Regions from separate parts of the Ruminococcus sp. AM42-11 genome, predicted to be linked through region 4. Evidence: riboswitches for the same ligand, from Rfam matches in the RefSeq annotation. Region 4 holds a riboswitch; each other region holds the start of a gene.

Region 1 (5,969 bases), on a different contig from region 4:
TGCGTACATGAACGAGAAAGCATACCTTACCACTCTGAAGCTGGGAAAAATGACTTACTGGAGCCGCAGCCGCAACGAGCTCTGGACCAAAGGACTAACCTCCGGTCATGTTCAGTATGTGAAATCATTGACTATTGACTGTGATAATGATACAATTCTGGCAAAAGTAGAGCAGGTAGGGGCTGCATGCCATACCGGAAACCGGACATGCTTTTTTACCCCATTGCTCTAAAGCCTGTTTGAAAAAAGATTTCTGCAATCTGTACGCCCCACTTTGCGGTATATTTTGCAGAAAGCCTTTTTCAAACACGCTCTAAAAAGACTGCAAAAGGTAAAATTATTACATGAAAAAACAAGTGAAAAACGGTGTGATCAAAGTTCTGATCCTGGTTCTGATTCTGGCAGGTGCGTATGGGCTGTGGTGTCATTTTCTTACAGATAATGTAATCTGGAAGAAGCTTAAAATAAACGGCATAGCCATTCAGGGAATGACCAAAGAGGAAGCCATTGACGCAATTTCAAAAGATTTTCAGGAAAAATATGAGAACACACAGATGACCATTACCCTGAATGGAAAGAACTTTAAGGTATCCATCTATCCTGTTCTCGGTCTTGATGTAAAATCAATTGTAGAAAGTGCCTATGCTCTTGGACATGGTGCCTGGTTTACTCATGGAACTGACCGCATCGAACTGATGAACAGCAAGACAAAGGAAGAAGTCACCCTTATGCCAGAAGCCCGAAACAAAGACGAACTGGACACGCTTCTGGAGGATGCTGGAATTTCAAAGGGATCCACCACTATACAGACTTCCTGTGAACTTACAGATACAGAGCTGGTTATCACTAAGGGAAAAACCGGAATCGGTCCGGATATGGATGCATTGAAAGAAGCGATTCTAAAAGCAATTTCCATAGAAGATTATGAAGCTGTTATCGAATGTCCTACTATGAAGACACCTCCAGAGGAACTGGATCTGGAAGCCTATTATGAAAAGATACATACAGAAGCCACAGATGCTTCTCTGGGGGAAAATAATGAAATTATTCCGGCAGTTACCGGAATTTCATTTGATGTGAAGTCAACTGCAAAGAAGCTGGAAAAAGCAAAAGAAGGGGCAGTGATCACCATCCCCCTTGAAATTACCCTGCCCGAAGTTTCTACAGAAGAGATAGAAGCCCTTCCTTATCTGAATCTTCTTGGTACTTATACTACATATGGCGGCGGTACTGAAAACCGTGTTGCCAATTTGAAGCTTGCCGTGGAAGCCTGTGATGGAGTGGAACTTCAGCCAGGACAGATTTTTTCCTACAACGATACTTTAGGTCCACGTACAGAGGAACGAGGGTACAGGGAAGCAACTGTAATTGTAGGAGCGAACATGCCCAGGATATCGGAGGCGGAATCTGCCAGATTTCCACTACGTTGTTTATGGCATGCCTGCAGTCTGATCTGACCATTGTTGAGCGTCATAATCACGCTGCCCGAATTGATTATGTTGAGGATGGTCTGGACGCAGCAGTGGTGTGGGGAGGTCAGGATTTCCGTTTTCAGAATAATACTGCTTATCCAATTAAAATTGAAGCCTCTTACGATGAAAAAGAGGAAGCCGTAACGGTATCCATTTACGGAACCAAAACTGACAATAATACGGTAGAGATTACTACAGAGCATTCCGATCCAAACACCTGTAAAACCTACCGCAGTGTCTACGATGAGAATGGAACACTTCTCCGCACAGATGAAGTCGGGTACAGTAAATACAAGCAATAACCCTATAAATCTATTGATTTCGACATAACGGTCTGCTATAATGAGGTGAATTGAATAAATCCGTTTTCAGTGCCAGACATATCTGTCTGCTACAGCGTGCAGATTGTGGGAATGTTTTTTCAACACGCTCTAAGAGGGAATCAGGTGAAAGTCCTGAACGATCCGGTCACTGTAAACAGGGAGTAGAATCCAGTGAAACCATTGGTATATTGCTGAGAAGGATGGATTCTGTGTTGATCTGTAAGTCAGGAAACCTGCTGAATTCGTTTAATGAAAGCTTCCGAAGAAAGTACTTCATTCTCATTAATATATTTGATAATACAATATATTGAATTTTTAGTGCCTGTTTTCTCAGAGGAAGCAGGCATTTTTTTGAAATAATCCTGTCAGGATTGCCCATTGTACAAACAGGCTCCAGAAGCAATTGGGATTTATTCAGATTATAAAATAATAGGAAGAATCGAGGAAAAAGAAATGAAAAGAAATTCAAAACGCTTTCTTGCACTGTTCCTTTCCGTCGCGATGACGGTCACTCCTGCTGTACTTACACAGGCAGAAAATGAGGATGCAAACGTACAGGTTTCTGTTACACCAACTCCAGAAACAGAGGCGGAGAAGACTGCTGTTGCTGCTGAGACTCCTGTGCAGGAGAACGCAACAGCTGAGGAAGAAAACACTGACACTACAGTAACTCCGGCAGCAGTGGATGCCTCTGCTGTGGAAGAGACACCTGCTGCTACAGAAACACCTGCCTCTGAGACCACTCCTGAGGTTACTGCATCACCTGCTGAAGAAAGCAAAAATGAGGAAGCAGAAGCTCCACAGCCTACAGCTGCACCAGAAACAACAGAAGAGGGCAAAACCGAAGAGACAGATAAATCAGAAACAAAGCCAGAGGATCTGAACCCAGATGGTTCCAACATGACCATTGACAAGGAAGATAACAGTGCATATAAAATGCTTAAAATCAAAAGCTCTTCTGCTGAATTAAATGGTGATAAAATTAAGATAACCCTCAATACTGACGGAAAGAACTATGAGAAGCTTTATCTTGGTTCTAAAGAAGATCCTGACGAAGCAAAAAATGCAGCAGCAATCGTTGGTACAGAAAATGAAGATGGTTATACTTTCATTTTTGAGGTTCCTGCCAGTGAACAGGTCCAGACTTTCAGCATCGTACCATTTTCTGTAAAAAATCAGAAATGGTACACAAATATGGCTTTGAAACTGAACGTTCCAGGAATGAAAGCCCCGGAACCAACAGCTACTCCAGAGCCAACTGCAGCCCCTGAGCCAACTGCCACTCCACTGCCAACTGCAGCTCCAACCCAGGCACCAGCCCAGAATGAGATTACAGATGCCGGAATCAAGCTTGTAAAAGAAAACGGTGATGAATTTGCAATGTTCGTAATCACCGGTTCCACTGTAAAGGTTTCGGAGGATAAATATATTGTCACACTTTCTACCGCAAAACAGAATTATGACATGATCTATCTTGGCAGTGCCAATGACTCTGATAAAGAAGCAAATTCCATCAAAGGAGTAGAGAACAGTGCAGGAGGCTATACCTACACCTTTGAAGTTACTGCAAGCAAGGAAGCTCAGACAATAGCAGTCGTTCCTCATTCCAAGAAGAGCCAGAACTGGTACGCAAAGGGTATATTGACGATTACCGTACCGGCGGTTCCAGGATATGGAGAGGCTGCTCCAACACCGGAACCAACTGTTTCCCCAGAGCCTACCGAGGCACCGGTTGAGACTCCTGCACCAACTGAAACTCCAGTGCCAAGCACAACTCCGGAAGCAACCACCACCCCAGAGCCAACAGCAACCCCTGCTCCAGGCAGCTGTGCAAGCGGAATTTATAATATTACAGTAAACTCCAGTTCATCTATGTTCCGTGTAATTGACTGTGTGCTCACTTCCAAAAACGGAAAAATGACAGCTGTTCTTACTTTAAGCGGAACTGGTTACGACTATCTATGTCTGGGAACAAAAGAAGAAGCTGCCGCAGCCGATTCCTCCACCTGGGTTCCATATGTGGCAGACGCAAATGGCAAATATACATATGAGATTCCTGTTGAAGCCCTGGACAATGGAATTGCAGTTGCTGCTTTTTCCCACAAAAACCAGATCTGGTATGACAGGATCCTGACTTTCCAGTCCGGCACTTTGAATAAGATAGGTGACGTACAGGATGATCCGCAGCCAGACACTGCTCCTGACACAACAATCACAGCAACTCCTGCACCCACTGCAAAACCAAATAAAAAACCGACAGCAACCCCTACACCAACAGCAACTCCAAAGCCAGACAAGAAACCGGAAGAGGAATCCAAATACGAATCTGACTTAAGCGGCGGAACAGCATCTGTAAACAGTTCTACTACATTAGCAGATGGAACCTATACTCCTGACAGCTTCTCCTGGTCTGGTGGTTCTGGAAAGGTCAGCATTTCCTGTAACAAAGTTACGGTAACAAATGGTCAGGCATATGCGACTATTGTATTCAGCAGTGAATATTACGGTTATGTAAAAGCCAATGGAAATAAATACTACGGTGCATGTGGCGGCGGAACTTCTACTTTCACAATTCCGGTAGCACTGAACCAGAATAATACGATCATTGGTATGACAACCAGAATGTCCCAGGCTCATGAAATCACTTACACCATTTATATCGCTTTAAAGGGTGCAAACGATCCGAAGAAAACAGACAAGGATAACCCGGCAGATGACAACAGCATGCTTTCCACAGGAAACAAGAAGCTGGATGATTCTGCACCAGAGATCACAGGTCTTGAGTATAAAGACGAAACTACTCTTGAGCATGCAAAATACTTTAAGCTTTATCACTACGCAAAGGGCATTACCCTTCTTGAAGTAGATATGACAACAGATACTGCAAGAAAACCGGAAACTGTTGATTCCGGAAAAGAAAATGCAAAAACAGAAGCTGCTGATTCCCAGGAACTTACAGGTACAGAAAAGCTCTACATGGGCAATGTTATAAAATACTTGATCGTACCTGAGGGTGCTGTTATCCCTGCAGGACTTGATAAAGATGTAATCGTAATCAACCAGCCGGTAGAATCTGCTTATGTGGCTTCTACAGATGCTCTTAACATTTTGGATAAGCTTGATCTTACAGACAAAGTTACTGCTCTTGGAATGGAAAAAGAGGAATGTACGGTAGACAGCCTTACAGCTGCTCTGGAAGATGGTTCCGTAACTTTTGCAGGAAAAGACGAAGATACAGATTACAAAGCTCTTGTAAAGAGTCAGTGCGGTATTTCTATCCTTTCTTCTGATATTCTCCCGACAGAGGAAGCAGACACAGAAGCAAAAGAAAACCTTCTGAAAGATTCCGCAGAGAAATATTCCACTCTGAAAATCCCGTTTATCGTGGACCGTTCTGCAGATGAAAAGGATGACAATGCAAAAGCTGAGTGGGAAAAAGCTTACGAAGCAATTTTTGTAACTGATGAGGAAGAATAAATTACTATTCTTCACCATATGCACAGTAGCAAGAATAATCAGCAGGAGAAAATAAAAATGTATGACAAAAAGCTGAAATATAAAATTTTAAGTATTTTTGCAGCAACAGTTATGACATTTACTGCCATTACTCCGGTATGGGCAGAAGAGGAGAACCTGGAAGCAGATGCTTCCGGGGAGACTTCTTCTGACACATCAGAAGAAAATGCTGCACCTGAAATTGCAGGTCTGACCTATGAATCCGCCATGGATCTGTCTTTTGCAGAATGCTTTGACGTGTATTATTACAATGACGGTTACAAACTTCTGGACATCCATGATGATGCCAGATATCTGATCGTCCCAGAGGGCAAAGAGGCACCTGATGATCTGGATCCTGAAATCCAGATCCTTCAGCAGCCACTTGACACCATCTACATGGCAGCCACTTCCCCGATGGCATTGTTCGATGCAATCGGAAGTGTAGACTCCATCAAGCTGTCAGGTCTTGATGCTTCCGGTTGGTATATCCAGTCAGCAGCTGATGCTATCAATAACGGCGAAATGACCTTTGCGGGAAAATACGATGAACCGGATTACGAGCTTCTGGTAGGTGACGACTGTGATCTTGCAATAGAGTCTACCATGATCCTTCATGCACCGAAGGTACAGGAGATGATCGAAACTCTTGGAATTCCTGTTTTCACCGATCGCTCCA
Region 2 (5,969 bases), on a different contig from region 4:
ACTGGAGCCTTCGATAATCACACCATCCACCGGGATGTTCTCACCAGGACGGACAACAAAGGTGTCTCCTTTTATAACCTGGTCAATGGGAACGGTGGCTTCCTGGCCGTTTCGGATGACAACGGCAGTCTTGGGAGCAAGCTTCATAAGACCTTTTAAGGCATCCGTGGTCTTGCCCTTGGAACGGGCTTCCAGCATTTTTCCAACGGTGATCAGGGTCAGGATCATAGCGGCAGATTCGAAATAGAATTCCATCATGTAGTGCATGACAAGTTCGGAATTGCCGTCAACCTGGGCTCTGGTCATGGCGAACAGGGCGTAGACACTCCATACAAAGGAGGCCATGGAGCCGAGAGCTACCAGGGTATCCATGTTCGGAGAGCGGTGCCACAGACTCCTGAAGCCACTGATGAAAAATTTCTGATTGATGACCATGACGATTCCTGCAAGAAGCAGCTGTACAAGTCCCATGGCGATATGGTTGCCATCAAACCAGGCTGGCAGCGGCCATCCCCACATCATGTGTCCCATGGAAAAGTACATCAGCACCAGAAGAAAACCTACTGAGGCAATAAGTCGTTTCCTGAGGAGTGGCGTTTCGTGATCTTCCAGGGCTTTCTCAGCATCAGAAACGGATTCCTTCTGGCCGGAAGCACCCTTCAGGCTGCAGCCGTATCCGGCTTCTTCTACAGCTGAGACAATGGCAGAGGCTGAGGCAGTTCCTTCCACTCCCATGGAATTGGTAAGCAGGCTTACGGAGCAGGAAGTAACTCCCGGAACCTTGTTTACCGCTTTTTCCACACGGGCGCTGCAGGCTGCACAGCTCATGCCGGTGACGTTGTATTGTTCCATAATAAATTCCTCCTTCGAATACAGTGTTTCGATACCAACGGACTGCTCTGCGCATTCGTACCTCCGCAGGCAGGTACACATTCGGAATACGCTGGTATCTCACTTCATTAGCTTCTGCAAAGTTGCAACCAGCTCATCAATGGTTTCGTCTTTACCATCACGGATATCTCTTGCCACACAGGTTCGGATATGATTGGCGAGAAGTTCCTTATTAAATGCATTCACAGCGGCATTTACAGCTGCTGACTGAATAAGAATATCGTTGCAGTAAGCGTCATTCTCCAGCATTCCTATAATCCCCCTTATCTGGCCTTCAATACGTTTCAGACGGTTTACCAGCTTCCTGCGCTCTGCTTCGGAACGATCGGTGTGCTTGGTACAACAGCAGGAACAGACCTTCTTGGTAGGTTCCTGGCTGGAAAGAGTTGCAGGATCGGCTGCGGTGTGGCTGCAGCAGGATTCGGATTTATAATCAGCTGTCATAGGCGGACTCCTTTCCTTATATACCCCGCCAGTATGTATTTGATGAAACCAATATATACCCTGGCGGGGTATTTGTCAATAAGTAATTCACAGAAAACCTGAGAATTGCGGCGCGAAACCATGCGAAAGCATGATTTCTGTGCATCGCGAAGCGTGTTGCTATGAACGGAGTGAATAGTAATCTGTTTGAAAAATTATTCCCGCAATCTGCACGCCCCACTTTGCGGTATATTTTGCCCGAATTCAGTTGCCGTAGCCCGCTACTGCGCCCTCATCAGGACAAAATCTCCCACAAATTGTGACGCAAATCTTGCAGAAAGCCTTTTTCAAACATACTCTAGTTCATAAAAAATACATAAAAAGTTCATAAAAAATATATAATAATATGGTACATATTAAATATCCGAGTCGAATATGTATAATGGTTATAGCGCGAAGGTTGCATCATGAACATGATGCGCAAAAGAGAATCCGGTGAGAGTCCGGAACGATGCCGTCACTGTGTAAGGGAACTGCTTCAGAGCCCACTGGGAAACCGGGAAGGGGGAGCAGTGTTGACCGAAGTCAGGAGAACTGCCTTGGCGTGGAATCTTAGGTCTGCGGTACACAGAACCTGTATTCTCATAACGATACATGAATATTTCCTGAATGTTTTTTGGAAGAAAAGTGTGTATATGAGAATGTGTGCAGTCGCAGAAAATGCGGCTGTTTTTATGCAATGGGAGATTGGTGATAGATTTCCCATGGGATTCTTTATACGTGATTCTATCCGGAAATACAAAAAAAAGAGGAAAAAGAAATGAAAAGAAAATCTTTATTAGCAATCCTTCTTGCAGCTTCTATGGCAGCAAGCATGACAGCAGCAACAGCAACTGTTGCATTTGCAGAGACAGAGGAAGCAGCAGAGGAGACAACAGACGATGCAGAAGCAGCTGATGACACTGCAGATGCAGATAAGGAAGCGGCTGATAAAGTAGCAGCACTTATCGATGCTATTTATGTTCAGGAGAGAACAGATGATACAGATGAGCAGTGCAAGGAAGCTAAAGAAGCATGGGATGCCCTTACAGATGCTCAGAAAGAGCTTGTAGAGGGAGAAGAGGCAAGTCCAGAGTATTTCGGACGTGACACAGGTGATGCTTCCAAGGATGATCCGCGTAATCAGGACGAGATCGGTGAGAATGAGCTTCTTGTAGTAAGCTTTGGTACTTCCTTTAACGACAGCCGTGCAGAGGATATCAAAGGAATCGAGGATGCTCTTGCAGAAGCATTCCCGGATTGGTCTGTAAGAAGAGCATTTACCGCTCAGATCATTATCAACCATGTACAGGCAAGAGATGATGAGAAGATTGATAACATGCAGCAGGCACTTGACCGTGCAGTAGCAAACGGTGTTAAGAATCTTGTAGTTCAGCCTACACATCTTATGCATGGTGCTGAGTACGATGAGATGGTAGAAGCTATTGATGCTTACAAAGATAAATTTGAATCTGTAGCAATCGCTGAACCAATGCTTGGTGAGGTTGGCGATGACGCTACCGTTATCAACGATGACAAAGCTGCTGTTGCTCAGGCAATCACAGATGAAGCTGTAAAAGAAGCTGGATATGACAGCATGGAAGCAGCTGCAGAAGATGGAACCGCATTTGTATTCATGGGACATGGTACTTCCCATACAGCAAACGTTACATATGATCAGATGCAGACCCAGATGGAGAAACTTGAATTCACAAACGCATTCATCGGTACTGTAGAAGGTGAGCCAGAGGATACAGCTTGTGATGAAGTTATCAATAAAGTAAAAGATGCCGGATTCAAGAAAGTAATCCTTCGTCCGCTTATGGTTGTTGCTGGTGACCATGCAAACAATGATATGGCTGGTGATGATGATGACTCCTGGAAGAGCATGTTCGAGGCTTCTGGAGATTTCGATGAGATTGACTGCCAGATCGAAGGTCTTGGAAGAATTGACGCTGTTGAGCAGCTTTATGTAGCTCATACTCAGGCAGCTATTGATTCCATCGCGAAATAATTATCCTGGTATAAATTGTTATTGCAACAGAACAAAAGCAGCTGCTCCTACACTGTGGGGCAGCTGTTTGAGTAATAAAACAAATACGGCACACACAAGTGTACCGTAAATAAAGAAAAAGCAAGGAGAGTTATTATGAAACGTTCATTAGTCATTTTATTAACAGCTGTAAGTATTTCCGCTATGACAGCAGGAACTGCATTCCCGGCATTTGCAGAAGCCACAGAGGCTGAGGCAGAGGAAACCACAGATGGTGCAGAGAATGCCGCAGACAGCGAACTTGAAGACGGTGTTTATGGTGTAGAGTTTGACACAGACAGCAGTATGTTCCATGTAAATGAGGCTTGCAACGGAAGAGCTACCCTCACTGTAAAGGATGGTAAAATGACCGTTCATATTACTCTCGTTTCCAAGAATATTGAGAATGTTTTCCTTGGAACAGCAGAGGATGCACAGAAAGACGGTGCCGAACTGATTCAGCCTACTATTGATAAGGTAACTTACAGCGATGGCATGACAGAGGAGGTTTATGGATTCAATGTTCCAGTAGAGAAGCTTGATGAAGAATTTGACCTGGCAATCATTGGTAAAAAGGGCAAATGGTATGACCATAAGGTAAGCGTTACGGATGTGCAGGAGCAGACTGAGGAAGAAAAAAATGCAGTTGAGATCGGTGAGGAAGAGAAAAGCGAAGATGCTGATACAACTACAGATGCAGCTGCCGAGGAAGAGAATAAGGATTGATCAATAATCTGAAAGGGACATCACATGAGCGAAAACGGTTCATGCGATGTCCCTTTTTATATTTATTTTGTTTTGCCCTCACCGGCAAAATATTCTTTTGTCAGCTTCACAACTGTACCGGAAAGCAGGAACAAAGCAATCAGGTTGGGAATTGCCATAAGACCGTTAAATGTCTCGGCAATGCTCCACATCAGTCCAAGGTTGGCAGTTGCGCCAAGGATGGCAACCAGGGAATAAATAACCATAAAAGGTTTGATCACTTTTTCAGAGAACAGGAACTCGATGCAGCGGGCACCGTAAAGTCCCCATCCGACTGCTGTGGAAAAAGCGAAGCAGCACATGGCAACTGCTGTAAAAATGGATACCCAGCTTCCATATGTAGAAGTAAATCCAAGGATCGTAAGCTCTGCGCCAGCTGCTTTTCCATAATCAACAGCAACGCCGCTGCAAAGGATAACCAGTGCAGTCAGTGTACAGATCACGATGGTATCTGTAAAGACTTCGAAAATACCGAACATACCCTGTTTTACAGGCTTTTTGGTATCTGCACACGCATGGGCAATGGATCCGGTACCAAGACCAGCCTCGTTAGAGAAGATACCACGGGAAACACCTTTTTTTAAACTTGTGAACATACTTAAAACAATGCCGCCTGTTACAGCTCTGGGCTGAAATGCCCCTCTGAAAATAGAAACGAATACAGCTGGTACATTCTGAATGTTCAGAAGGATAACTCCCAGTCCGAGAAGAATGTAAAGCAGAGCCATAAATGGGACCAGCTTTTCGGTGACATGGCCAATTCGTTTGATTCCGCCAAGAAGGATCATGGCGATCAGAATGGCAATTATGATTCCGATGATTAGGTTGGAAGTAGAAACGGCGCTTTCGCTGATCACGTTATAATTCAGCAATGCAGAATTGATGGCAGTGGTGATAGTATTGACCTGTGTAGCGTTACCGGTACCAAATACAGTGAGCACGCCGAATGCTGCGAACAGATAAGCCAGCCAGTGCCATTTTTTGCTAAGACCGTTCTTGATGTAATACATGGGACCGCCTACCAGTTCACCGTTGGCATTGATCTCGCGGTAGTGTACCGCCAGAGTAACCTCAGCATATTTGGTACACATGCCAAACAGTGCAGAAACCCACATCCAGAATATGGCTCCGGGACCGCCGATCGCGATAGCGCCTGCTACACCGGCAATGTTGCCAGTACCAACCGTGGCTGCAAGTGCTGTACACACTGCCTGGAAAGGCGTGATAGCACCGTCAGATGCGTCGCGTTTGCGGAAAATACGTCCAAGGGTTGTTTTGATTGCGTAGGGGAATTTGCGGATCTGAAGAAAATTGGTGCGGATACTAAGATAAAGACCAACTCCGAAAATACAGACCATTGCAGGAACGCCCCAGATAAAATTATTTACAGCGGTGTTGATGGTTTCGATTATTTGCAGCATAAAATACCTCTCTGGAAGTTTTTTTTGATGTATGCGAACGGAACTTCTTCCATGTCACACACATTATTAAACTGGTGCAGCCAGAGCCTGTTTGAAAAATCATTCTTGCAATCTGCACGCCCGCTTTGTGGGAAATTTTGCCCGAATTCAGTTGCTGTAGCCTGCTACGGCGCCCTTATCCGGGCAAAAACTCCCACAAATTGTGACGCACATCTTGCAAAAAGCCTTTTTTAGATATGCTCTGGAGCTTCATTTATGTGAAGATATGACAACTACTGCACCATATTTAGCGGATAAAATTTGTCTTGATCTTATCTTCCGCCTGAGGAACTGCAATACCTGCCGCTTTCCCTGCTTCCAGGGATTTCAGAAGCCATGCCATATTGTTTCCAAGTGAG
Region 3 (5,969 bases), on a different contig from region 4:
TAACTTCCTGTACAATATCCTGTACCATGCTCTCGCTGATTGGCATGAGATTGTTCCTCCTTAACAATTGCCCACAGCTGCCTGATTTTCCCACAGCTGCCAGCCTTTATATTTTCTGATTATTTCAGTCCTAACTGAGCCATAACCTGTTTGGTAATCTTAGCTACTAACTCTGCATCTGCATTAGCTGTATCTGCTGCCGGAGCATCGCAGTTGCCGCCAACGAAATCATACTGATATCCTGGGAACTGTTTATAGTCTTCGTTGTGACATGCACCACCGCAATTATGGCAGTTCATGCCATCTTTGTTCTGGCAAAGGCTTGCCGGATGTTTTCCAGGCATACCGAATTTACGACGGATCTCATAAAGTTTCTTAATGTTCTCTTTATCAAATTCCTTCGGGCCTCCAAGAAGTTTGCTCTGATACAGAAGCTGTGCATAGAATTCTACGGACTCCATCTTCATGTATGCAGCGTTCAGGTCTGTGCTCCAGGTAAGAGCTCCGTGGTTCTCAAGAAGAACTGCATCGAAATATGGAAGATATTTCTCAAGGTTATCCGGAATCTCCATTGTAGAAGGTGTACCATACTCAGCGATCGGAACACATCCAAGAGCGATAACTGCCTCTGGCATGATTGGCTGTGTAAGCGGAATACCAGCAATAGCAAAAGATGTTGCATAAATTGGATGAGCATGTACAACAGATCCTACATCAGGTCTCTTCTCATATACTCTCATATGCATCTTGATCTCAGATGATGGTTTGAATCCCGGGTTAGCCTGAAGAACATTTCCTTTTGCATCTACTTTACAGATGAACTCTGGAGTCATAAAGCCTTTGGATACACCAGTAGGTGTGCAAAGGAACTCATTGTCATTCAGTTTTACAGAGATGTTTCCATCATTTGCTGCAACCATGTTGCGGTTATAGATTCTTCTTCCGATGTCGCAAATCTGTTTTTTGATTTCGTATTCGTTTACCATGCTTTTTTCCTCCTTAAGCACATTCAGGTGCGGTGGATTATGTATGTTATAGTACCGCACCGGGTAACTTATCATGGCTAGGCATAGCTAGCCTGTTACTTTTTTGGTTATGTTGTAAGTTTACACCATTCCACATTATAAGTCAAGGTTTTTCCGTTGTTTTATGTTGTTTTATGTGGATTTTTTTCTAGATTGCTATGTTGTTTTTCGTGGTTTTACTGTTTTTCCCCATTTGGCAGGTATTTTCTAATTCACCGGATCAGAGGCATCTTTTTCCCACGGCATTACATCGCCATCTTCCCTGAGATATTCCAAAATCTCCGGAATGCCCTCCTGCTGCCTGGAGTCTACATAAAAGATTTTTTTACAGCCGGCAAGCTCCAGCCAGGACGTGGCAAGTTTTACATTTGCATCCGGATTGTGGATTTTGGTAACAATTCCAATTACTTCACGGTTGGCCATACAGGTAATGCAAGGTGGAAAAAGGCAATACGGTTCCGTGGCAGATACCAGCAGCCCTACCACATCTGATTCATATGTATACAACGCCAGGGCGTGTCCCAGACCTTTCGTCTGGGCATACTCTCCTGGCGTATCTACGATCACATCAAAATTATTTACATATTGTGTTTTATGATAATGTATTTTTTCACCACGCAGGGCCTGGGTCAAAGTAGTTTTTCCAGCCTCGCTGCGACCGATCAGAACAAGTTTCCTCATATTCTGTCAAGTCCTTGTAATGGGGCATAAAGTAAAGCCCAGTTTATTTCCCACATAGTCCAGAATTGCGCTAGTAGAAGCTTCTACTTCCGACACAGTACCTGTGATGATCAGGCTTCCGCTGAAACGATCAACAAATCCCAGTTCAATGCCAGATGATTTCATCGCAATATCTGCCATAATGATAGCAGTTTCTGCCGGACTTACAGTCATGATCCCAATGGCCGCTCTTGAGTAGTCCAGCGACGGATCAAGGCCCAGCTTGGTGTAAAGAATCTTATCCGGATTGGCAATGATATGTGCCAGGGAAATCTGCTTGCCTGGTACAAGCTCCTGTACGATTCTCTGTTTCATTTCCGGAGACATATTATCTGTGTATCCCATTTTCTCCTCCTGAATAAAGAGTTTTTATAATCTGATTTGATTATACCTTTCTGATTTCCAAGTGTCAACAAAAAGCAACATTTCCTGGCATGTTATATGTGGTTTTTCTTGTAGTACAATGTTGTTTTTATTTGTTTTCTCTGTTTTTTCTTATTTATGATTGACATGTTTTTTTCCCTCTGGCATACTAAAGTTAACTGTAAATGGCTTTTCAAAACACTTTTATAGTGAAATTACCAGCTGCATATATTCACGTAATCTTGACTAGGAGATGATTTTATGTATCTTTCTGATATACACACACATTCCATTGCCAGCGGACACGGCACAACCTGCACCATCAGCGACATGGCAAAGGCAGCTTCTCAAAAAGGGCTGAAGCTTCTTGGAATCACAGACCACGGACCAGCCACTCTGGCTGCCGGAACTTCTTCTTATTTCCGAAGCCTGATCTATTCGCCCAGGAAGCGTTTCGATGTGGAATTATTATATGGAATTGAACTGAACATTCTGGATACCGATGGAAAAACAGATCTGCCACAGGAGCTTCTTGATAAGCTGGACTACGCAATCGCCAGCATGCATTATCAGAATTTCCGGCCAAAGACCAGGGAAGAAAATACTGCTGCTTTTCTGAACGTAATGAAGAATCCGGTTATAAAGATCCTGGGACACATTGATAATCCCCAGTATGACATAGATTACGACGCAGTTGTAAAGGCTGCCGGTGAAAACGGTGTTCTCCTTGAGATCAACGAAGCTTCCCTGGCACCTTACGGATATCGGGGCGATACCCATGCCAACTGCGCGCAGATCCTGTCCTGCTGCCGGAAGTATCTGGTTCCAATCGTGCTTTCCAGTGACAGTCATGGAACAGAGCATATTGGAGACTTCACTTATGCCGCTGATTTCGTTCATAATGCTATGTTTCCAGAGGGTCTGATTCTCAACAACCAGATTCCGAAATTAAAGATGCTGTTAAGCATACGATAAAAAGGATCCAGCTTGCAGAATTCCAATGGAATTTTGCATTACGCAAAAACTCTCCGAGAAATATAAATACGTAAGCTTAACTTCGTATATATTCCGGAGAGTTTTTTATACTTATTTCTTTGATTACTCATTTTCATTTTTATGATCTGCTTCTCTTACTTTCTGCATCATCGCAGCAAGTTCCTGATATTTTCCTGTCACATAACCGTAGTTTTTCTTCTTATGAGGTAGCTGACAATTCGTACAATCTTTAAATCCCTTCTCATTATATTTGAAATTTCCGCCGCATTTGTCTCCAAGGGCATAAAGCGGGCAATAGCAGAACAGACAGTTAAAGTCCTCTGGATCAGCTCCTTTATGGCATGGAAAATACTCACATTTCTTATGACTGAAATAAGCGTATTCTTTATCTTCCCAATATTTTTTCTCCATATTTCTCTCCTTATCTCATACAGCTCAAAACAAAATATTCTTTATATTCTATTTCGTAATGCCCCAAAATCAAATGCAAAAAAAGAATCCCGCTTACAGGAATAGAATACGGCCAGAGCGTGTTTAAAAAAGGCTTTCTGTAAGATGTGCGTCACACCCTGCAGGAGATTACGGGAATAATTCTACAAACAGGCTCAGGAAAAGTGTAAAAAAATACCGCATATGCGGCTTCTGAATCATCATTATTTAAGAGGGAGCGATGCTACTCCGGGGTAGAATATGATCCGTTCATATATACGCGGAGGGAACGGTTTCATCCGAAGTAGTATCGCCTGCCATTTAATCTGTATAATTCTTCTGAACAGGCGATCATTCCATAAAAAATGTCCACTCACAAAAGCGGACAACATCTCAGGGCTGCGGATTCCCCAAAACTGGTTGTTACACTTTCATCGGAAGTTTAACCTCGCCATACCAAGCAGGTTTCCTGGCTCCAGAATCATCACTTCCTCTCTCCTTCTCATGCGTAAGCACAATGGACTATGAGATTCGCTCCTCTGTTACAGTGACCGGATCGCTCAGGTTTCTCACCTGATTCCCTCTTTCTGCCAGCTTATAGCTGTCAGCACTTAATATGTTCACTATGGAATTATACTAACATCATAGTACCACCGGTCACTGTCTTTGTCAACCCTTTGGAAGGATTTTTGTTATTTTTTTATCAACCTGGTGTTGCTAGTCACGGCGTGACCAGCAGCGTCATTTTTTCCTGAATCTTCTCCACCAGGATTTTCGCTGTTCTTTCATGAGATCTGTGCCCTGGGTGCTGCCTTGATCCAAATTCTCCTTCCTGTGTATCCGGAAGCTTCACAAATTCCACGCGCTCATCCCCTGTTTTTCTTTTATAATTCCCCACCGCTTTCTCAAGCGTAGGCAAAATCTCATCTCCAAGCATTCCATAACACCACAGAATATAGCTTTCTGGATTACATACGCGCAGTTTTCTCAAAAAGTCTTCCACAGCCTTTCCAACTCTGTCCATATTCTTCGTGCCGCTGCTGTCGTTTGTCCCCAGATTCACTACGATCACATCAGGCTGAAACTTCTGGAAATCCCATTTTTCCATAGCACCCAGTTGTTTGTTTCTTTCTCCATTTAAAAGACCGCACACCTGCTCATAATATAGCGGGATTGCCTGCTGCTCATTGCCTTCCCAGGAACAGAAAACGCCCCAGCCGCTCTGACTGATGCAATTGTACACCGCGCCCAGTTCTTTTGCTGCCATATATGCATAATTATCCACGGCATTGAAGCAAAAGGAATTCCATGTCATTTCTTCTCCTGCACCGCTGCCGCCCTCACCAGAGGTAATGCTGTCCCCTATTACCTCCAATCTGAGCTTTGGTGTTTCAAGAGGTAAAAACTCACCGTCAGTTTCAACCTCCAGAAGCTGAAGCAATGTTTTTTCATCTGTGGGAAACGCAGGAGTATCACGAAGAAGCTTTACATTTCTTACCTTATCCCTTTCCATATTACGGAAAAGACAGATTTCCTGTTCTCCCTTATTTACCATAAGCCGTTGGGACAATACGCCGTCTACGATCACATCCACCCATGGCTCAAAAACATCATAATCGGAGCGGATTTTCACCCATATTTCTGTTGCTTTTACATTCAGTTCAATTCCGGAAGCGGTCCAAAATAGTGTTACCGGTTCCAGACTGCCATTCGTTCTTCCTAATATTCTTAAATATGGAATTTCCTTCATCTGATAATGGCTAAGCATTTTTCTCCACCTCTCATCTGGCTATACGAAATATTTATGTTACGATTTTCAGACAATACTTTTATTCTTACTATACTTCTTTTTTCTTTGCTTTTCCACATTATTTTCAGTAAAAAGCCCCTTCCGGATTTTCATCTCCGGAAAGGGCTCACAAATTCATTTATTCAGATTACACAAGACGTCTTACAGAAGTAATCGTTCTGTATGCAGCATTATCGCTGACCTTGATGCCATCTCTGGCATTGGATGCATGGACAATCTGTCCATTTCCCATATAGATTGCAACATGTCCGCCATAGCAGATCAGGTCGCCTGGCTGAGCATCCGCATAGGATACTTCATATCCGGCATTCTGCTGCTCATAAGATGTTCTTGGAAGACTTACGCCAAAGTTTGCATATACACTCTGCACAAAGCCAGAGCAGTCAGCACCACTGGTAAGGCTTGTTCCACCCCATACATATGGGTTTCCAACAAACTGTGTTGCATAGGATACAACAGAAGAGCCGGAACCTGAAGAACTGCTGGCTGATGAACTGTCAGAAGAACTATCTGAGGAACTGTCGGAGCTGCTTGCCTCGGAATTGTAATCAACTGTATTGTCAGTATCAATTACATTACCATACTCATCGTATTCATAATCAGAAGATCCATCAGAAGAACCACTT
Region 4 (5,969 bases):
TGAGTTTCTTTATGAGTACCCGGCTGGTTGTTTTTATGCTGGTGGGAGGCAATCTCTGTGACATAATAGCCGCTTTGGGCTTTTGCCATAATGTAGCCGTCTGCGGCAAGCTGAAGATAGGCAGTTTCAATAGTAGTGCGGGAAAGCTTCAGCTCCTGGGAACACTTGCGGAGAGAAGGCATTTTGCTTCCGGGTGTCATTTTCCCATCCAGGATCAGTTTCCGGTAGTATTCGTAAACTTCCATATAAAGATGCGTAGTGCGGTTTTGATTCTTTTCAATGTTTAACATAAAACTGTCCCCTCTAAAAAAGTTGAATTTGGATATTTCTGTACATACACTTAGGTGATATTTTATAATATAAACGAAAAATTTACAATAAAAATCAGGAGTGATATATTTGAAAAAAATAGCGGTAATTCAGGATCTGTCAGGGCTTGGAAAATGTTCCCTGACAGCGGCAATTCCGGTGATCTCGGTGATGGGCGTGCAGGCGGTACCGCTGCCAACAGCAGTACTCAGCAACCAGACTGGTTATCCTTCCTATTACTGTGACAATTATACAGAGCACATGGAACAGATCATGGATGAATGGGAGAAACGGGGATTTTCCCCGGATGGAATCTATACAGGATTTCTGGCTGACGAGGAGCAGGCTGATAAGATCCTGGATTTTCTCAGAAGGTTCCGGAAAGAGAAGACCATGGTACTGGTGGATCCGGTTATGGGAGATAATGGCAGTGCTTATGGAATTTATACAGAAGGTCTGCGGGAAAAGATGCTTCAGCTGGTGGGAAACGCCCATGTGATTACGCCCAATCTTACGGAAGCGCTGCTTCTTTTATATGGGAAAGAAGGGATGGAAAAAAGATATGCCAGCCTTTTGGAACTGGATGGAAGGAAAAGGCTGGAACAGATCGGAAAGATTGGGGAGCAGCTGAAAAAAGAATATGGCTTACAGGCAGCTGTAATTACTGGTGTGGAGTCTCAGACCGAATTGTGTGTACATCAGATGGGAAATCTGGTAGTAGAAAATGGTCATTTATTCTGGTGCTTTGCCCCAAAAATAGGCGGCAGTTATTCTGGAACAGGAGACCTGTTTGCTCGGTGCTTAGTGCCGGTCTGGTGAAAGAGATGTCCATGATGAGCTGTGTAGAGCTGGCTGTGAATTTTCTTTCCAAGGCAATTGCCCAGACGGTACAGGAAGGCACAGACCGGAATGCCGGAGTCTGCTTCGAGGCATATCTTGGGGAATTGTGTAAGGATTTATGAAGAAAATTGGAGAACCGTTTCAGCTGGCATAAGTAGGAAAGAAAAGGAGAGTGTAATAATGGCAGATATCGTATATTGTTATAATGATGAGGTGTATTTCAATCTGACAAATAAATGCCCTTGCAACTGTACCTTTTGCATCCGCAACAATGGAGATTCGGTAGGTGAGGCAAAAACTTTATGGTTTGACAAGGAACCAACAATGGAGGAGATTTATAAAGCAATTGATGCTTTTGATTTTTCAGGATACAAGGAAGCGGTTTTCTGTGGCTATGGAGAGCCTACCATGGCGCTGGATAAGCTGATCGCCGTCAGTGAGTATATGAGAAGCAAATATCCGGCACATTTGGACCGCGATGGGAAGCCCTGTCCGGGAATCAAGCTTCGTCTGAACACCAACGGTCTTGGAAATCTGATCAATAAGCGCTCTATAGCGAAAGAGGTCTGTCAGGCAGTTGATATTGTTTCCATCAGTTTAAATATGCCAGATGCCAAGTCCTACAACGAAGTGGTACGCCCGGCTTACGGCGAGAAAGCCTTTGATGCCATGCTGAAATTTGCGCAGGATTGCAAAAAATATACAGAAAATGTGAAATTCACGGTTGTAGACTGTATCGAGGAAGAAAACGTTGAGAAAAGCCGTAAAGTGGCAGAGAAGCTTGGAATTCCGCTGAGAGTACGGGAGTATACGGCGGAATAAAATTGAGGAAAAAAAGACATCAATGCAGATGCATCATAAAATCAGTTGGAGACACTTTCAAATGTGCGCTGGATTTATCTATGAGATTTTATGAAAAATGGAAAAATCTGCATTGGTGTCTTTTGATATCTGTAGGTTATTTTTCTGCATTTGCAAAGCATTTGAACGCAGATAAGCAAGTAGCGAAGCGGACCTGGAATGTCCGCTTTACATGCCAGACCTGTTTTATATTAGGCGTCGCAAAATTTCCCGGAACTGGGGTACACAGGCCAGTATATCCGAATTCTCAAGATAAGGCGGCTCTTTATTTTCCCAGTCCGTGATGGTACCGCCAGCTTCTCTTAAAATAACGGTAGCCCCGCTGTAATCCCAGGGCTTCAGATTTTGTTCCAGATAAGCGTGCTGCCTGCCGCAGGCTACATAGCAAAGGTCGAGGGCAGCAGAGCCGGTGCGCCTGAAATCTGCACAGTTCATAAAAATATTGTAAAATATCGGGAACAGTTTCTTTGCCCTGTCTTTTTCATAAGGAGAGGAGCCGAAAGACACCACAGCATCTTTGAATTCCGGCTGGTCGGACACATGGATAGGAGTTCCGTTCAGATAGGCACCTTCCCCTTTGGCACCGTAGAAGAGTTCCTCTGTAAAGGGATTATAGACCACTCCGAAAGTGATTTCCCTGTTTTCATAAAGTCCCAGAGAAACTGCGCTTAAATGATAATCCCGGATTAAATTGGTGGTTCCGTCAATGGGATCCAGAATCCAGTAAGATTTCCAGGAATCCAGTCCAAGGTTCTCTTTCTCCTCAGCAATCAGTGCAATGTCCGGAAATTCTTTTCCAAGAGCTTCCTTCAGGTAATTTTGTACGGCAACATCTACGTTGGTAACGTAATCGGCAGCCCCTTTTTCGGTAACCTTTTCGTGAGTCATTTCCTGGAGGATCAAGGGCTTGGCCTGCTTGACCAGCTCTATGATTCTGGCTTGGTTTTCTTTATTCATATCAGTATACCTCCTAACGTATGTCAAAAAATTTCAATAATTTGTGTGGCCTAGAGAAAATTTACCATAAACGGAAAGAAAGGGCAAATGAAAAATTAAGCAGTAAAAAACAAAGTGCTTTGCGACAGGGTTACTAAGATATTTTTTGGCTGTGTCAAAAACATTGTTAAAGAAATATCTTTACTTTATTTAAGGGGTAAGTTATAATAATTCTGCTTAAAAGAATAAATGTGCCAAGTGCTGAAAAATATATAAAATTTGTACTGTTTTCAGAAGAGGGAATCAGGTGAGAATCCTGAACGATCCGGTCACTGTATTCAGTTATGCCACATTCATATCCATTGCATTTTTATGTGAGAAGGGAATGGGGATTTAAGCTGTAAGCCAGGAAACCTGCTTGGTTCATAGAAAGAAACTTCCGTGTAAAGTGCTGTCTTTCGTATCATGTTTTTTTGTGATGCCCGCTTTTTCATGGAAGCGGACTTTTTTCTTTTAAAAACAAAAAAACAAAAGAAAAAATAAGGAGAAAAAGCATGAAAAACATGAAAACAGCAGCAGGAATGTTATGTCTGGCAGGAATTCTCAGCCTGGGAATGGGAACAACTGTATTTGCGGAGGATGGAGACAGCCATTATCCCGTAACAATCACAACCTACAATTATGAGAACGAACCGGTTGAAATGACTTTTGAGAAAGCTCCGGAGAAAGTATTTGCATATGCAAACTCCAATATCGAAGAGCTTCTGGCACTTGGTCTCGGTGATAAGATCGTAGCTGCTTACGGTCTGGACGGTGATGTGCGTGAGGATTTAAAAGATGAATTTGACAAGATTCAGTATATGGATACCAAGCCATCCAAAGAGGAAGTTGTTGCAATGGAGCCTGATTTTATTGCGGCATGGTATTCTTCTTTCAGTGATGACTGGCTTTCGGATATAAGCTTCTGGCAGGAGAGAGATGTAAATACATACATGTCCCTGAACAGTGCTGCAAAGGGACCGGCTTCTGAGTTCCCACGTACAATTGAAGACGAATATGAAGATATCCTGAACCTTGGCAAGATCTTTGATTGCGAAGACAAGGCAGAGGAAATCGTTGATCAGATGAAGGGTGAGATTGATAAAGTAAAAGAGCATGTAGAAGGAACAGACCCGTTATCCGTAGCAGTTCTTGAGGATGAGGGAGATTCCTTCCGTGTATATGGAACAGAGACACTTGGCGGAAATATTCCGGAGACACTTGGTGCAGAGCTGAAGCTTGGTGCAGAGAACTCTGAAAACGTTGGTGCAGAGGATCTGATCGCAGCTGATCCGGATGTATTATTCATGATCAACTATGATGGATTTATGACAGCTGATGAGGCAATCGCTGATATTACAGATAACCCTGCATATGCAAGCCTTTCTGCAGTTAAGAACAACAAAGTATTCTCTGTAAATCTGAACGAGGTATACTGCAGCGGTGTCAGAACCTATGATGGAATTATGACATTTGCAAAAGCATTATATCCGGATCTGTACGAATAAAATGAAAAGAAAACCGGATTTTAAAAATGGAATTTTTCATGGAAAGCCGATCTATGTGCTGGCGGTGATATTACTGACTGTGCTTCTGGTGATATCCATTCTGACTGCAGTTACCATTGGTTCTGTAGATCTTTCTGTGAAAGATGTGTATAGTGTAATTTTGTATAAAGTATTTGGAATCGGGGATCCGGAGGTTTATGGTGTAGGAGCCATGTCTGATATTGTGTGGTTTATCCGCCTTCCCCGTATTCTTCTTGCAACAGCCGTTGGCATGGGTCTGGCAGTTGCAGGTGTGGTAATGCAGGCCATTGTGAAAAATCCGATTGCAGATCCGTATATTCTGGGTATTTCCTCTGGTGCATCTCTTGGTGCAACAGTGGCAATCTTTCTTGGAGTTGGAGCCGTATTTGGCTCCAACTCTATTGGAATCTGCGCATTTATCGGAGCCTTCCTTATTTCTGTACTGGTACAGATCACTGCAAATATAGGAGGCCGGGCAAATTCAGTCCGACTTCTGCTTGCAGGTACAGCACTTGGAAGTGTGTGCAGTGCATTTTCAAACTTTGTTGTCTATATTGCGGGCGACAGAGATGGAATCCAGACAGTTACTTTCTGGCTGATGGGAAGTCTGGCAGGTGCGAAATGGGAAAATCTGGCTGTGATTATTCCCTGCGTTTTTATAGCAACCCTGTTTTTCTGCACCCAGAGCCGTATTCTCAATATGATGCTGCTTGGAGATGAGGTATCCATCACATTAGGAACTGACCTGCACAGATATCGTCAGGTGTATCTTGTAGTGACAGCACTGTTGATCGGTTTTGTGGTATATTCCGCAGGTATCATTGGATTTGTAGGACTCATTATTCCTCATGTGGTACGAATGTTCTTTGGAACCGATCACAAGAAAATGCTTCCACTGTCAGCACTTAGCGGTTCCATTTTCCTGATCTGGGCAGATGTTGCTTCCAGGATCATTATTCCCAAGAGTGAAGTCCCAATCGGAATCCTGGTATCCATGATCGGAGCACCTTGCTTTATTTATCTGCTGGTACGCAGATCTTATGGATTCGGAGGTGAGAAATCATGAAACTGACAGCTTCTGATATCCATGTGGAGCTTGGCGGAAATGAGATTCTTAAGGGAATTGACGCAGCCATAAAGGAAAAGGAATTTGTAGGAATTATAGGACCAAACGGAAGTGGAAAAAGTACATTGCTGAAATGTATTTACCGTGTACTGAAGCCAGATACCGGTGTGATCATGTTGGATGGAAAACCGCTGAACGAATATAAGGTAAAGGATTCTGCAAAAGCACTGGCAGTGGTGTCCCAGCACAACTACTATAATTTTGAATTTTCCGTACAGGAAATTGTAATGATGGGAAGGGCTCCTCATAAGAAAACCATGGAACGGGATAATGCCGAGGATTATAAGATCGTGGAAGAGTGTCTGGAAAAAGTGGGAATGCTTCCCTAT

What was found. A riboswitch is a leader RNA that binds a small molecule or an ion and turns the genes downstream of it on or off. The one in region 4 is predicted to bind cobalamin.
Region 1: it holds a riboswitch for cobalamin, as region 4 does, so the genes downstream of both, DW904_RS18515 (hypothetical protein) here and DW904_RS09860 (ABC transporter substrate-binding protein) in region 4, are expected to answer to the same signal.
Region 2: it holds a riboswitch for cobalamin, as region 4 does, so the genes downstream of both, DW904_RS08990 (sirohydrochlorin cobaltochelatase) here and DW904_RS09860 (ABC transporter substrate-binding protein) in region 4, are expected to answer to the same signal.
Region 3: it holds a riboswitch for cobalamin, as region 4 does, so the genes downstream of both, DW904_RS01490 (cysteine-rich small domain-containing protein) here and DW904_RS09860 (ABC transporter substrate-binding protein) in region 4, are expected to answer to the same signal.

The regions. Positions count from the first base shown of each region.
Region 1 is NZ_QUIO01000042.1:4,999-10,967, forward strand. Features, by position in the region: gene hisI (phosphoribosyl-AMP cyclohydrolase) at 1-232, shown strand, start outside; partial or broken gene DW904_RS24240 (VanW family protein) at 951-1,774, shown strand; cobalamin riboswitch at 1,878-2,051, shown strand; gene DW904_RS18515 (hypothetical protein) at 2,249-5,272, shown strand; gene DW904_RS18520 (ABC transporter substrate-binding protein) at 5,330-5,969, shown strand, end outside.
Region 2 is NZ_QUIO01000012.1:58,989-64,957, forward strand. Features, by position in the region: partial or broken gene DW904_RS08980 (heavy metal translocating P-type ATPase) at 1-852, opposite strand, end outside; gene DW904_RS08985 (metal-sensing transcriptional repressor) at 952-1,335, opposite strand; partial or broken gene DW904_RS25290 (DUF6783 domain-containing protein) at 1,495-1,605, opposite strand; partial or broken gene DW904_RS25295 (DUF6783 domain-containing protein) at 1,582-1,683, shown strand; cobalamin riboswitch at 1,755-1,931, shown strand; gene DW904_RS08990 (sirohydrochlorin cobaltochelatase) at 2,135-3,367, shown strand; gene DW904_RS08995 (hypothetical protein) at 3,503-4,111, shown strand; gene DW904_RS09000 (sodium:alanine symporter family protein) at 4,174-5,571, opposite strand; partial or broken gene DW904_RS25300 (DUF6783 domain-containing protein) at 5,623-5,742, shown strand; gene DW904_RS25305 (DUF6783 domain-containing protein) at 5,719-5,784, opposite strand; gene DW904_RS09005 (flavodoxin family protein) at 5,858-5,969, opposite strand, start outside.
Region 3 is NZ_QUIO01000001.1:341,642-347,610, forward strand. Features, by position in the region: gene DW904_RS01465 (aldehyde dehydrogenase family protein) at 1-46, opposite strand, end outside; gene DW904_RS01470 (class II aldolase/adducin family protein) at 120-986, opposite strand; gene DW904_RS01475 (EutP/PduV family microcompartment system protein) at 1,233-1,706, opposite strand; gene DW904_RS01480 (BMC domain-containing protein) at 1,713-2,090, opposite strand; gene DW904_RS01485 (phosphatase) at 2,370-3,083, shown strand; gene DW904_RS01490 (cysteine-rich small domain-containing protein) at 3,207-3,515, opposite strand; cobalamin riboswitch at 3,975-4,163, opposite strand; gene DW904_RS01495 (GDSL-type esterase/lipase family protein) at 4,255-5,301, opposite strand; gene DW904_RS01500 (C40 family peptidase) at 5,471-5,969, opposite strand, start outside.
Region 4 is NZ_QUIO01000014.1:23,231-29,199, forward strand. Features, by position in the region: gene DW904_RS09840 (PLP-dependent aminotransferase family protein) at 1-290, opposite strand, end outside; gene DW904_RS09845 (bifunctional hydroxymethylpyrimidine kinase/phosphomethylpyrimidine kinase) at 400-1,128, shown strand; gene DW904_RS23815 (hypothetical protein) at 1,107-1,271, shown strand; gene DW904_RS09850 (TIGR04100 family radical SAM protein) at 1,330-1,971, shown strand; gene DW904_RS09855 (inositol monophosphatase family protein) at 2,197-2,967, opposite strand; cobalamin riboswitch at 3,186-3,383, shown strand; gene DW904_RS09860 (ABC transporter substrate-binding protein) at 3,501-4,493, shown strand; gene DW904_RS09865 (iron ABC transporter permease) at 4,495-5,580, shown strand; gene DW904_RS09870 (ABC transporter ATP-binding protein) at 5,577-5,969, shown strand, end outside.